DNA from 3 places in the Kitasatospora sp. NPDC058444 genome. Region 3 is predicted to be linked to each of the others. Evidence: riboswitches for the same ligand, from Rfam matches in the RefSeq annotation. Region 3 holds a riboswitch; each other region holds the start of a gene.
What was found. Region 3 has a riboswitch for thiamine pyrophosphate ahead of thiC (phosphomethylpyrimidine synthase ThiC). Riboswitches for the same ligand answer to the same signal wherever they lie in the genome.
Positions count from the first base shown of each region.

Region 1 (3,267 bases), on a different contig from region 3:
CGGGCTCGTTCTTCTGGGTGTCGCTGGCCTGGACGGTGGTGCTGCGGTGGTCGTTCGCGGAGCTGCTGCTCTCGGCGCGGTCGGCGACGCTCACGCCGAGCGCGCCGCCGGCCACACCGGCGACCAGCGCGACGGCCGCGATCAGGGCCACCAGGCCGCCGCGCTTCTTGCGCGGGCCGCCGGGGCCGGCCGGGCCGCCGAAGTGGTCCGCCGGGTAGCCGAGCGGGCCCGCCGGGCCACCGGGGTAGCCCGCGCCACCGGAGGTGGAGTCGTGGGCGGGGCCCCAGCCGCCGAGCGGCTGGCCGGCCCCGAAGGGGTGGTGGCCGTGCGCGGCGGGGGCGGCGGGCACGGCCGGAGCGGCGCCGTACCCCTCGTGCGCGCCGGCGGCTGGGACGCCGTGGGTCGGGGTGGCGTACGGGTTGCCGGCCGGCGGCAGGGCCGGGGCGGCGGGCGCGGCGGCGGGGGCCACCGGAGCCTGCGGGGCGGGCGGCAGGACCGGCGGCGGCGCGTCGATGTAGCCGGTGGACGGGTCGACGGCCGGCTCCTCGGCGGCGGGCGCGGCAGGCGCCACGGGCGCGGCGGGCGCAGCGGGCGCAGCGGGGGCCTCCGGCGCGGGCACCTTGGTGAAGGCGACGGTGGGCTTGTGCCCACCCTCAGCCGCAGCGGCGTCGGCCGCGACGGCGTCGACGGGCGGCGCCGCCTCAACGGCAGCCGCACCGCCGGCAGCGGCCTCGACGGCGCCCGACTCCGGCTCGGGCACCCGACGGAAGGCCATGGTCGGCTGGTGCCCGCCCTGCGCGGGGCCCTCGGAAGCGGACTCGGCCGCCCCCAGGCCCGCGGGCTGCTCCCCCTGCGGCCCGGTGGGCCCAACCTCGCGCTCGGTGCTCACGGACGACCTCCATAGCTGGCAGAACCAAGGACCATAGTTTTTCGCACTGTCGATTCGATTGCCGTAAGGACCCCTCTGAAGAACTCATAAGAATCCTTAGCCGGCACCGACATCCCACCCACACCCGCACCCACACCCGCACCGCCACCTGCACCGACGCCGGTACCGACGGCCGAGGCTCCCCTCCCCCGCCGGGCGTCCCGCGATGCGGACCGCATGCCCTCGGCCTTGGGTGTTCGCCCCCGTGCCGGTTAGCCTGTCGCTCCAAACTGACACGCGGGAGCTTGGACCCACCAGGCTGAGAGTGCGCATGTCGACCGTACGCCACGCGAGTGACGGACGTTCGAGGGGGCGCTGACCGCCGGAACCTGTCCGGGTAATGCCGGCGTAGGGAGTATCGGCCATGCCGCCTGCTTCGCCATCCTCTTCTTCGGGCGCGAGCGCCGTCCTGGAGCGCCCCGACCACGTCGAAGCGCCGCTGGTGCTGGACACCGAGCCGCCGCGCACGCTCCGCTTCCGGGACCACTTCGCGCTCTGGATGAACCTGGGCGTCAGCCTGATCGGCTTCTCCACCGCCGCCACCGTGCTCGGAGCCCCCGGCAGCGAGCTGTCGCTGGCCGCCGCGGTGACCGCGATCACGGTCGGTACGGCGGTCGGCACCGCCATGCTCGGCGTGGCCTCGCTGATCGGCGCCCGCACCGGCGCCCCCGCGATGGCGAACCTGCGCGGGCTGTTCGGCACCCGGCTGTCGTACCTGCCGACGGTGCTGAACATCGTGCAGTGCATCGGCTGGGGCGTGTTCGAGCTGCTGACCATCTCGGCGGGCGCGCAGACCGTCGGGCACACCACCGGCTACCGCTGGCTGTTCGTGCTGCTGGCGGGCGCGCTGACCACCGCGCTGACCATCTGGCCGCTGGGCTCGATCGCGGTGCTGCGCCGCTTCGTGGCCGGGGCGGTCGCGGTCGCGATGGTGTACTTCACCGTCCAGCTGGGCCGCCAGGGCGTGCCGGACCCGGGGGCGGGCCACTGGCACGGCTTCCTGGGCGCCACGGACGCGATGATCGCCGTGTCGGTCTCCTTCGTCCCGCTGGCCGCCGACTACACCCGGCACTCGCGCACCCCGCGCTCGGCGTTCTGGGGCAGCTTCTCCGGCTACACGATCGCCCAGGTCTGGTGCTACGTCCTCGGCCTGATGGCGCTGCTGCAGTCGGACGGCGACCCGAACCGGATCTTCGACTCCTTCCTCGGGGTCTGGGCCGGCTGGCTGTTCCTGCTGGTGCTGGTGCTGCGCGAGACGGACCAGTCCTTCGCCAACGTCTACTCGACGGCGATGTCGGTGCAGAACCTGCTGCCGAAGGTGGACCGCCGGGTGCTCTCCGGGGCGATCGGCGCGCTGACCACCGTGCTGGCCCTGCAGATCGACGAGTTCACCGACACCTACTACGGCTTCCTCGGCCTGATCGGCTCGGTGTTCGTGCCGCTGCTGGCGGTGCTCGCGGTGGACTACTTCCTCGGCGCCGGCCGGCGCGGCTGGAACCTCTCCGCCGACGCCCCCTCCCGCTGGCTGATGCTGCTGCCGTGGGCGCTGGGCTTCGCGGTCTACCAGTTCATCGCGCCGACCAAGGTGGCCGACTGGTGGGTGGACTTCTGGACCTCCGCCCAGGAGGCGCTGCACTTCACCCCGCAGGAGTGGACCTCCGCCTCGCTGTTCGCCTTCCTGGTGCCCGCCCTGGTCACCTGGGCGCTCACCCCGCTCGCCGGACGCGCCGTCCGGCCCTGAGCGGACCCGCCCTCCCGCGCCGGAGGAACCGGGGCCGGGAGGGCCCCGCGGACCGGAGACGGCCCCACAGGTTGGGGCCGTCTTTGTCCGTGCTTCACCTGCGCCACCTATCGTTGGGCCTGTGACCAGCCCAGACCTGTCCTCGCCGGAGGCGCGCACCGTGTCGTCCGTCCAGGTGATCGCCCACCGCGGTTCCTCCCACGCCCTGCCCGAGCACACCCTCGCGGCCTACCGGCGCGCGCTCGACGAGGGCGCGGACGCGCTGGAGTGCGACGTCCGGGTCACCGCCGACGGCGTGCTGGTCTGCGTGCACGACCGCCGGATCGGCCGGGTCTCCGACGGCCGGGGCACCGTCTCGGCGATGACCCTCGCCGAGCTGGAGGCGTACGACTTTGGCGCCTGGAAGACCGGCCGCCCCAGCGTCGACCCGGAGCTGCGCGGCGTACTGCGGCTGGACCGGCTGCTGGAGCTGGTGGTGGAGTGCGGCCGCCCGGTGGACCTGGCGATCGAGACCAAGCACCCGGTGCGCTTCCGCGGCCGGGTGGAGGCCCAGCTGCTGCGGACGCTGGAGCGGTTCGGGATCGGCGCGACCGGGGAC
Region 1 is NZ_JBHXLL010000030.1:101,951-105,217, forward strand. It holds gene ACFWP2_RS27505 (S1C family serine protease) at 1-889, opposite strand, end outside; TPP riboswitch at 1,156-1,300, shown strand; gene ACFWP2_RS27510 (purine-cytosine permease family protein) at 1,293-2,669, shown strand; gene ACFWP2_RS27515 (glycerophosphodiester phosphodiesterase) at 2,791-3,267, shown strand, end outside.
Region 1: it holds a riboswitch for thiamine pyrophosphate, as region 3 does, so the genes downstream of both, ACFWP2_RS27510 (purine-cytosine permease family protein) here and thiC (phosphomethylpyrimidine synthase ThiC) in region 3, are expected to answer to the same signal.

Region 2 (3,267 bases), on a different contig from region 3:
GCTACCTCGCGACCGCCGACTTCAGCGGCACCGCCGGGTCCGCGGCGAGGACCGGATCCAGCGCCGTACCGCGCTCGATCAGCTTCCGCCCCTGGGTGAGGTCGCGCGGCCGGTCCACGGCCAGCAGCGCGCTCGGCACGCCGTCGCGCAGCCAGAGCACCGACCAGTCGGCGTCCCCGGGGGCGCCGCGCCACAGCACCTCGTCGCCCTCGGCGTGCCGGCCGGCGTACTGGACCATCCGGCCGAACTGCTCGGACCAGAAGTACGGCACCGGGTCGTAGTCCGGCGCGTCCGCGCCCAGGACGGCGGCGGCCACCGCCGCGCCGGACTGCAGGGCGTGGTCCCAGTGCTGGACGGCCAGCCGGGCACCGGCCCGGGCCGAGGGGTAGCTGACGCAGTCGCCGGCCGCGAACACGCCGGGCACCGAGGTGCGCAGCCGCCCGTCCACCACGACGGCACCGGCCGCGTCCAGCTCGACCCCGGAGCCGGCCAGCCAGCCGGTCGCGGGGCGGGCCCCGATGCCGACCACCACCTCGTCGGCGGGCAGGTGCGAGCCGTCCGCCAGCAGCACCGCGCCCGGCTCGACGGCGGCCACCCCGACCCCGCAGCGCAGGTCGACCCCGGCCTCGGCGTACCAGGCGGCCATCGCCGAACCGATCTCCGTCGGCAGCGCGCCGGGCAGCGGCGCCGGGCCGGCCTCCACCACGGTCACCTCGCAGCCCGCCGCCCGGGCCGCGGTGGACACCTCGGCGCCGATCCAGCCGGCGCCGACCAGCACCAGCCGCAGCCCGGGGCGCAGCAGCGCGCGCAGGGCCAGGGCGTCGTCCAGGGTGTGCAGCAGGTGCGCGCGCTCGGCGCCGGGCAGGGCCCGCGGGACGGCGCCGGTGGCGATCACCAGCGAGCCGTACGGGAGGTCACCGCCGTCGGTGCGCAGCACGCCGGGGGTGAGGCCGGTGGCGCGGCGGCCGGTGAGCAGTTCGATGCCGAGCCGGTCGTAGTCGATGTCCAGGGCGGTGGAGTCGGCCTTGCCGAGCAGCACGTCCTTGGAGAGCGGTGGCCGGTCGTACGGTGCGTGCGGCTCCTCGCCGACCAGCACGATCCGCCCCTGCCGGCCGCCCTCCCGCAGCTTGAGGGCGCACTGCGCCCCGGCCAGCCCGGCTCCGACGACGACCACCTGATCCGTTCCGCTCAGCTCTGCCACGCCCGTCACTGTACCCAGGGCCCGGCCGGCGGCCGTGGGCTCTCCCCCGGCTTCCGCCGCCCCGCCGTCCGCCCGCCGTCCGCCGTCCGCCCCGCTCTCCGCCCTGCGTACGGGCCTTCGGCCGGGCCGACCCCCGGCGTTATGGTGGTGGCACCACACGGGAGCCCGGCGTACCGGGCTGAGAGGCGGGCTGGCACGGCCCGCGACCGTCCGAACCTGATCCGGGTCATACCGGCGAAGGGAGCAGAGCAGCCTTGTCACGCTTGCCATCAGACGGCCGCGCCGACGTGCTGGTGATCGGCGGGGGCATCGTCGGCCTCGCCGTCGCCTGGCAGGCCGCGCGGCGCGGCCTGCGGAACGTGGTCGTGGTCGACCCCACCCCCGGCGGCGGCGCGGGCCGGGTCGCGGCCGGCATGCTCGCCCCGGTCACCGAGCTGCAGTACGGCGAGGAGCCGCTGCTGCGCCTCGGGATGGCCTCGAACGAGCGGTACGCGGCCTTCGCCGCCGAACTCACCGAGGCCAGCGGCGGCCTGGACACCGGCTACCGCCGCTGCGGCACGCTCGCCGTGGCGCTGGACTCCGACGACCGCGAGGAACTGCGCGAACTGCACGCCTTCCACCAGCGGCTCGGCCTGGACTCGGCCTGGCTGACCGGTCGGGAGGCCCGCAAGCTGGAGCCGATGCTCGCCCCCGGGGTGCGCGGCGGCCTGCACGTGGCCGAGGACCACCAGGTGGACGGCCGCCGGCTGCTGGATGCCCTGCTCGCCGCCTGCGAGCGCGCCGGGGTCGCGATCCGTCCGGCCGAGGCCGTCGAGCTGCTGGTCGAGGGCGGCCGCGCGACCGGCGCCCGGCTCTCCACCGGAGGCCGGGTGAGCGCCGGGCAGGTCGTCCTCGCCGCCGGCCCGCACAGCCACCGGCTGCCCGGCCTGCCCGACGGGGTGCTGCCCGCGATCCGCCCGGTGAAGGGCCAGGTGCTGCGGCTGCGCGTCCCGGACGCCTACCGCCCGTTCCTCTCCCGCAACGTCCGCGCCGTCGTCCGAGGGCAGCACCTGTACCTGGTGCCGCGCGAGAACGGCGAGCTGGTCGTCGGCGCGACCACCGAGGAGCAGGGCTACGACACCACCGTCACCGCCGGCGGGGTGTACGAACTGCTGCGCGACGCCCACGAGTTGGTCCCAGGGATCACCGAACTCCCGCTGCTGGAGACCTCCGCCGGGCTGCGCCCCGGATCGCCCGACAACGCCCCGCTGCTGGGCCCGACCTCGCTGCCCGGGCTGGTCGCCGCCACCGGCCACTACCGCAACGGCGTCCTGCTCACCCCGGTGACCGCCGACCTGGTCTCCGAGTACCTGGCCACCGGCGAAGTCCCGGACCTCGCACGGCCGTTCGCGCCCACCCGGTTCTCCCCCGACCACTCCACCACGAAGGCCTGCGCATGACCGAGATCACCCCCGACGAGATCTCCCCGGACGAGATCGCCCTGGACGAGATCGCCCTGACCGTCAACGGCGAGTCCCGCCGGGTGTCCGCCACGACCACCCTCGCCGAGGTGGTGGCCTCGATCAGCAAGGCCAACACCGGTGTCGCCGCCGCGCTCAACGAGGCCGTGGTGCCGCGCAGTTCGTGGTCCGGGACGGCGCTGAGCAGCGGCGACCGGATCGAGATCCTCACCGCCGTCCAGGGAGGCTGAACCATGGCCGACGACCTGCTGACCATCGCCGGGACGACCTTCTCCTCCCGGCTGATCATGGGCACCGGAGGCGCGCCCAGCCTGGAGGTCCTGGAGCGCGCGCTGCTCGCCTCCGGCACCGAGCTGACCACCGTCGCGATGCGCCGGGTCGACGCCACCACCCAGGGCTCCGTGCTCGACGTGCTGACCCGCAACGGCATCCGGGTGCTGCCCAACACGGCCGGCTGCTTCACCGCCGGCGAGGCCGTGCTGACCGCCCGGCTGGCCCGCGAGGCGCTCGGCACCGACTGGGTCAAGCTGGAGGTGATCGCCGACGAGCGCACCCTGCTGCCCGACCCGATCGAGCTGCTGGACGCCGCCGAGACGCTGGTCGACG
Region 2 is NZ_JBHXLL010000001.1:380,453-383,719, reverse strand. It holds gene ACFWP2_RS01765 (NAD(P)/FAD-dependent oxidoreductase) at 2-1,210, opposite strand; TPP riboswitch at 1,349-1,461, shown strand; gene thiO (glycine oxidase ThiO) at 1,465-2,640, shown strand; gene thiS (sulfur carrier protein ThiS) at 2,637-2,891, shown strand; gene ACFWP2_RS01750 (thiazole synthase) at 2,895-3,267, shown strand, end outside.
Region 2: it holds a riboswitch for thiamine pyrophosphate, as region 3 does, so the genes downstream of both, thiO (glycine oxidase ThiO) here and thiC (phosphomethylpyrimidine synthase ThiC) in region 3, are expected to answer to the same signal.

Region 3 (3,267 bases):
GCGGTGATCCGCCGCACGCTGGAGGCCGCCTCATCGGCCCCGACCGAACCGGCGCCCGCCCCGACGGCGGCTCGATGACACGACGGCCGAGCGCCGCCCCGGGGTCGACAGACACTCTCGGGACGGCGCTCGACGCGGGTCAGTCGGCGAGCGGCAGGTAGACCCGGTTGCCCTGGGCGGCGAACTCGGCCGACTTCTCGGCCATGCCGGCCAGGGCCTCGGCGTCGAACTCGGTGTTCACGGCGGTGGAACCGTCGCCGTGCTCGTCGCGGATCTTCTGGGAGATCTTCATCGAGCAGAACTTCGGGCCGCACATCGAGCAGAAGTGCGCGGTCTTGGCGGGCTCCGCGGGGAGGGTCTCGTCGTGGAAGTCGCGGGCGGTCTCCGGGTCGAGGGCCAGGTTGAACTGGTCCTCCCAGCGGAACTCGAAGCGGGCGTCGGAGAGGGCATCGTCCCAGGCCTGGGCGCCGGGGTGGCCCTTGGCCAGGTCGGCGGCGTGGGCGGCGATCTTGTAGGTGATCACGCCGGTCTTGACGTCGTCCCGGTTGGGCAGGCCCAGGTGCTCCTTGGGGGTGACGTAGCAGAGCATCGCGGTGCCCCACCAGGCGATCATCGCGGCGCCGATGCCCGAGGTGATGTGGTCGTAGCCGGGGGCGACGTCCGTGGTCAGCGGGCCGAGGGTGTAGAACGGCGCCTCGTCGCAGATCTCCTTCTGGAGATCCATGTTCTCCTTGATCTTGTGCATCGGGACGTGGCCCGGGCCCTCGATCATCACCTGGACGTCGCGCTCGCGGGCGATCCGGCCGAGCTCGCCGAGGGTCTTCAGCTCGGCGAACTGCGCCTCGTCGTTGGCGTCCGCGATCGAGCCCGGGCGCAGGCCGTCGCCGAGCGAGAAGGTGACGTCGTAGGCGGCCAGGATGTCGCAGAGCTCCTCGAAGTTGGTGTAGAGGAAGTTCTCCCGGTGGTGGGCCAGGCACCAGGCCGCCATGATCGAGCCACCGCGCGAGACGATGCCGGTCTTGCGGCGCGCGGTGAGCGGGACGTAGCGCAGCAGCACGCCGGCGTGGACGGTCATGTAGTCGACGCCCTGCTCGCACTGCTCGATGATGGTGTCCCGGTAGACCTCCCAGCTCAGCTCCTCGGCCTTGCCGTCCACCTTCTCCAGCGCCTGGTAGAGCGGAACAGTGCCGATCGGCACGGGGGAGTTGCGCAGGATCCACTCGCGGGTGGTGTGGATGTTGCGCCCGGTGGAGAGGTCCATGACGGTGTCGGCGCCCCAGCGGGTCGCCCAGGTCATCTTCTCCACCTCCTCCTCGATCGAGGAGGTGACGGCGGAGTTGCCGATGTTGGCGTTGATCTTCACCAGGAAGTTGGTGCCGATGACGGCCGGCTCCACCTCCGGGTGGTTCACGTTGACCGGGATGACGGCCCGGCCACGGGCCACCTCGGCGCACACGTACTCGGGCGCGAGGCCCTCGCGCAGCGCCACGAACTCCATCTCCGGCGTCACCACGCCCCGCTTGGCGTAAGCGAGTTGGGTGACGGCGACACCGTCGCGACCGCGCAGCGGGCGACGCGGACGGCCGGGGAAGACGGCGTCCAGGTTGCGCAGGTTCCCGCCGCGCGGCGAGGTGTGCTTGATCCCGTCGTCCTCGGGGCGCGGCTCGCGGCCGTCGTACTCCTCGACGTCGCCGCGCTGGCGGATCCAGGCGTCCCGCAGCGCGGGCAGGCCGCGCCGCACGTCGGGCTCGAAGGACGGGTCGGTGTACGGACCGGAGGTGTCGTACAGCGGGACGGTCCTGCCGTTGGTGAGCCGCACCTCGCGGTACGGAACGCGCAGGTCGGGACGCGATCCCTCGCGGTGGGCCTTGCGCCAGGCCGGAGTCGGGTAGCCGGTGCGCTCGCTGCTGGGGGCGCCCTGGGCAGACTGCGGCTGTGCTTCGAACGTGGTCATCTGACCTCTACTCCCTACGCCGGCATTACCCGGTCAGGTTCCTGCGGTCGACGCAGCCGTCGGTCCGTCCGTCGACGTCCCGGTCAGCGTCCTCTCAGCCCGGTGCTCCGAGCTCCCGCGTCGCAGGCGGTGTTGCCTGCACACGACGCCCAACACGGTAGCGAGCGGATCGCCGCAGGTCCAGAGCACCCCACCCCTCCCGGCCGGCCGCTCCGCCCCGTCGGCCGTCCCACCGTCTCGTCGGCCCGGCGGCCGTCGCGTCGGCCCGGCGCCGGAGAACGGCCGAGGCCCGGCTTCCCCTGGTGTGGGGAGGCCGGGCCTCAGGGCGGCGTTGCGGGGTGCGGGTCAGCTCTTGGCGGCCTTCTTCACCAGGACCACCACGGCGGCGGCGATGCCGACCACCACCAGGAGCTTGATCACGATCGAGAGCAGTGCGCCGACGACGCCGAACACGAAGGCGACGATGTTCCAGGCCAGCACCAGGACCAGCACCGGGATGACGATGTTGCGCACCCAGGAGGGCAGCGACTTCCAGAGCTCAGCCATGTCGGTTCCTCTTCTCCCCTCGGGTCGGCCGCCGTCCGGTGCCGCATCCCGCTTGCTTTCGGTACTTCGATCGTACGGTGGCGCGAGTGCCGGAACGAGGCCCAACGGCCCGGAGAGAACCCCGAGATCACCCCGACCCCGACCCCCCGGGTGACCCCCGAGAATTCCGGCGGCGGCGCACAACCCCGGGCGTTCCCAAGCGTCCAACCAGTGCCGTGAGAACGCCCGTCCCGGCGCCATCGACCAGGGGAGAACCTGATCATGCGGGCCAGAACAGCCATGTCCACAGCCGCCCTCGCAGCGTTCCACCTGACCGTGGCGGCCCTCGCCGCGGTCCCGGCGAGCGCGGTCCCGGCCGCCGTGCCGGCAACCGTGCCGGCCGCGACCGCCGCCGCCGACGTCACCGCACCGGCCGGGTTCGTCGGGATGTCCCCGACCCGGGTCCTGGACACCCGTTCCTTCGACCAGACCCCGCGGCACAACCACTTCGGACCGCTCAAGGAGGGCGAGTCCTACAGCACCCCGCTCGCGCAGCACTGCGCCGACCACCCGCCGATGTCCTGCGGCTCCGTCGTGCCGACCGACGTCACGGCCGTGATGGTCAACCTCACGGTGACCGACCCGACCGCCGACGGCTACGTCACGCTCGCCTCCACCGCCCAGGCGGGCACCAGGCCCACCACCTCCAGCATCAACTTCACGGCGGGCCAGACCATCTCCAACCTGGTCACGGTCGCGGTCGGTCCGGTCGGCCTGGACGCCCCCTG
Region 3 is NZ_JBHXLL010000053.1:22,933-26,199, reverse strand. It holds gene ACFWP2_RS34925 (SRPBCC family protein) at 1-78, shown strand, start outside; gene thiC (phosphomethylpyrimidine synthase ThiC) at 140-1,954, opposite strand; TPP riboswitch at 1,949-2,083, opposite strand; gene ACFWP2_RS34915 (DUF5326 family protein) at 2,300-2,500, opposite strand; gene ACFWP2_RS34910 (hypothetical protein) at 2,780-3,267, shown strand, end outside.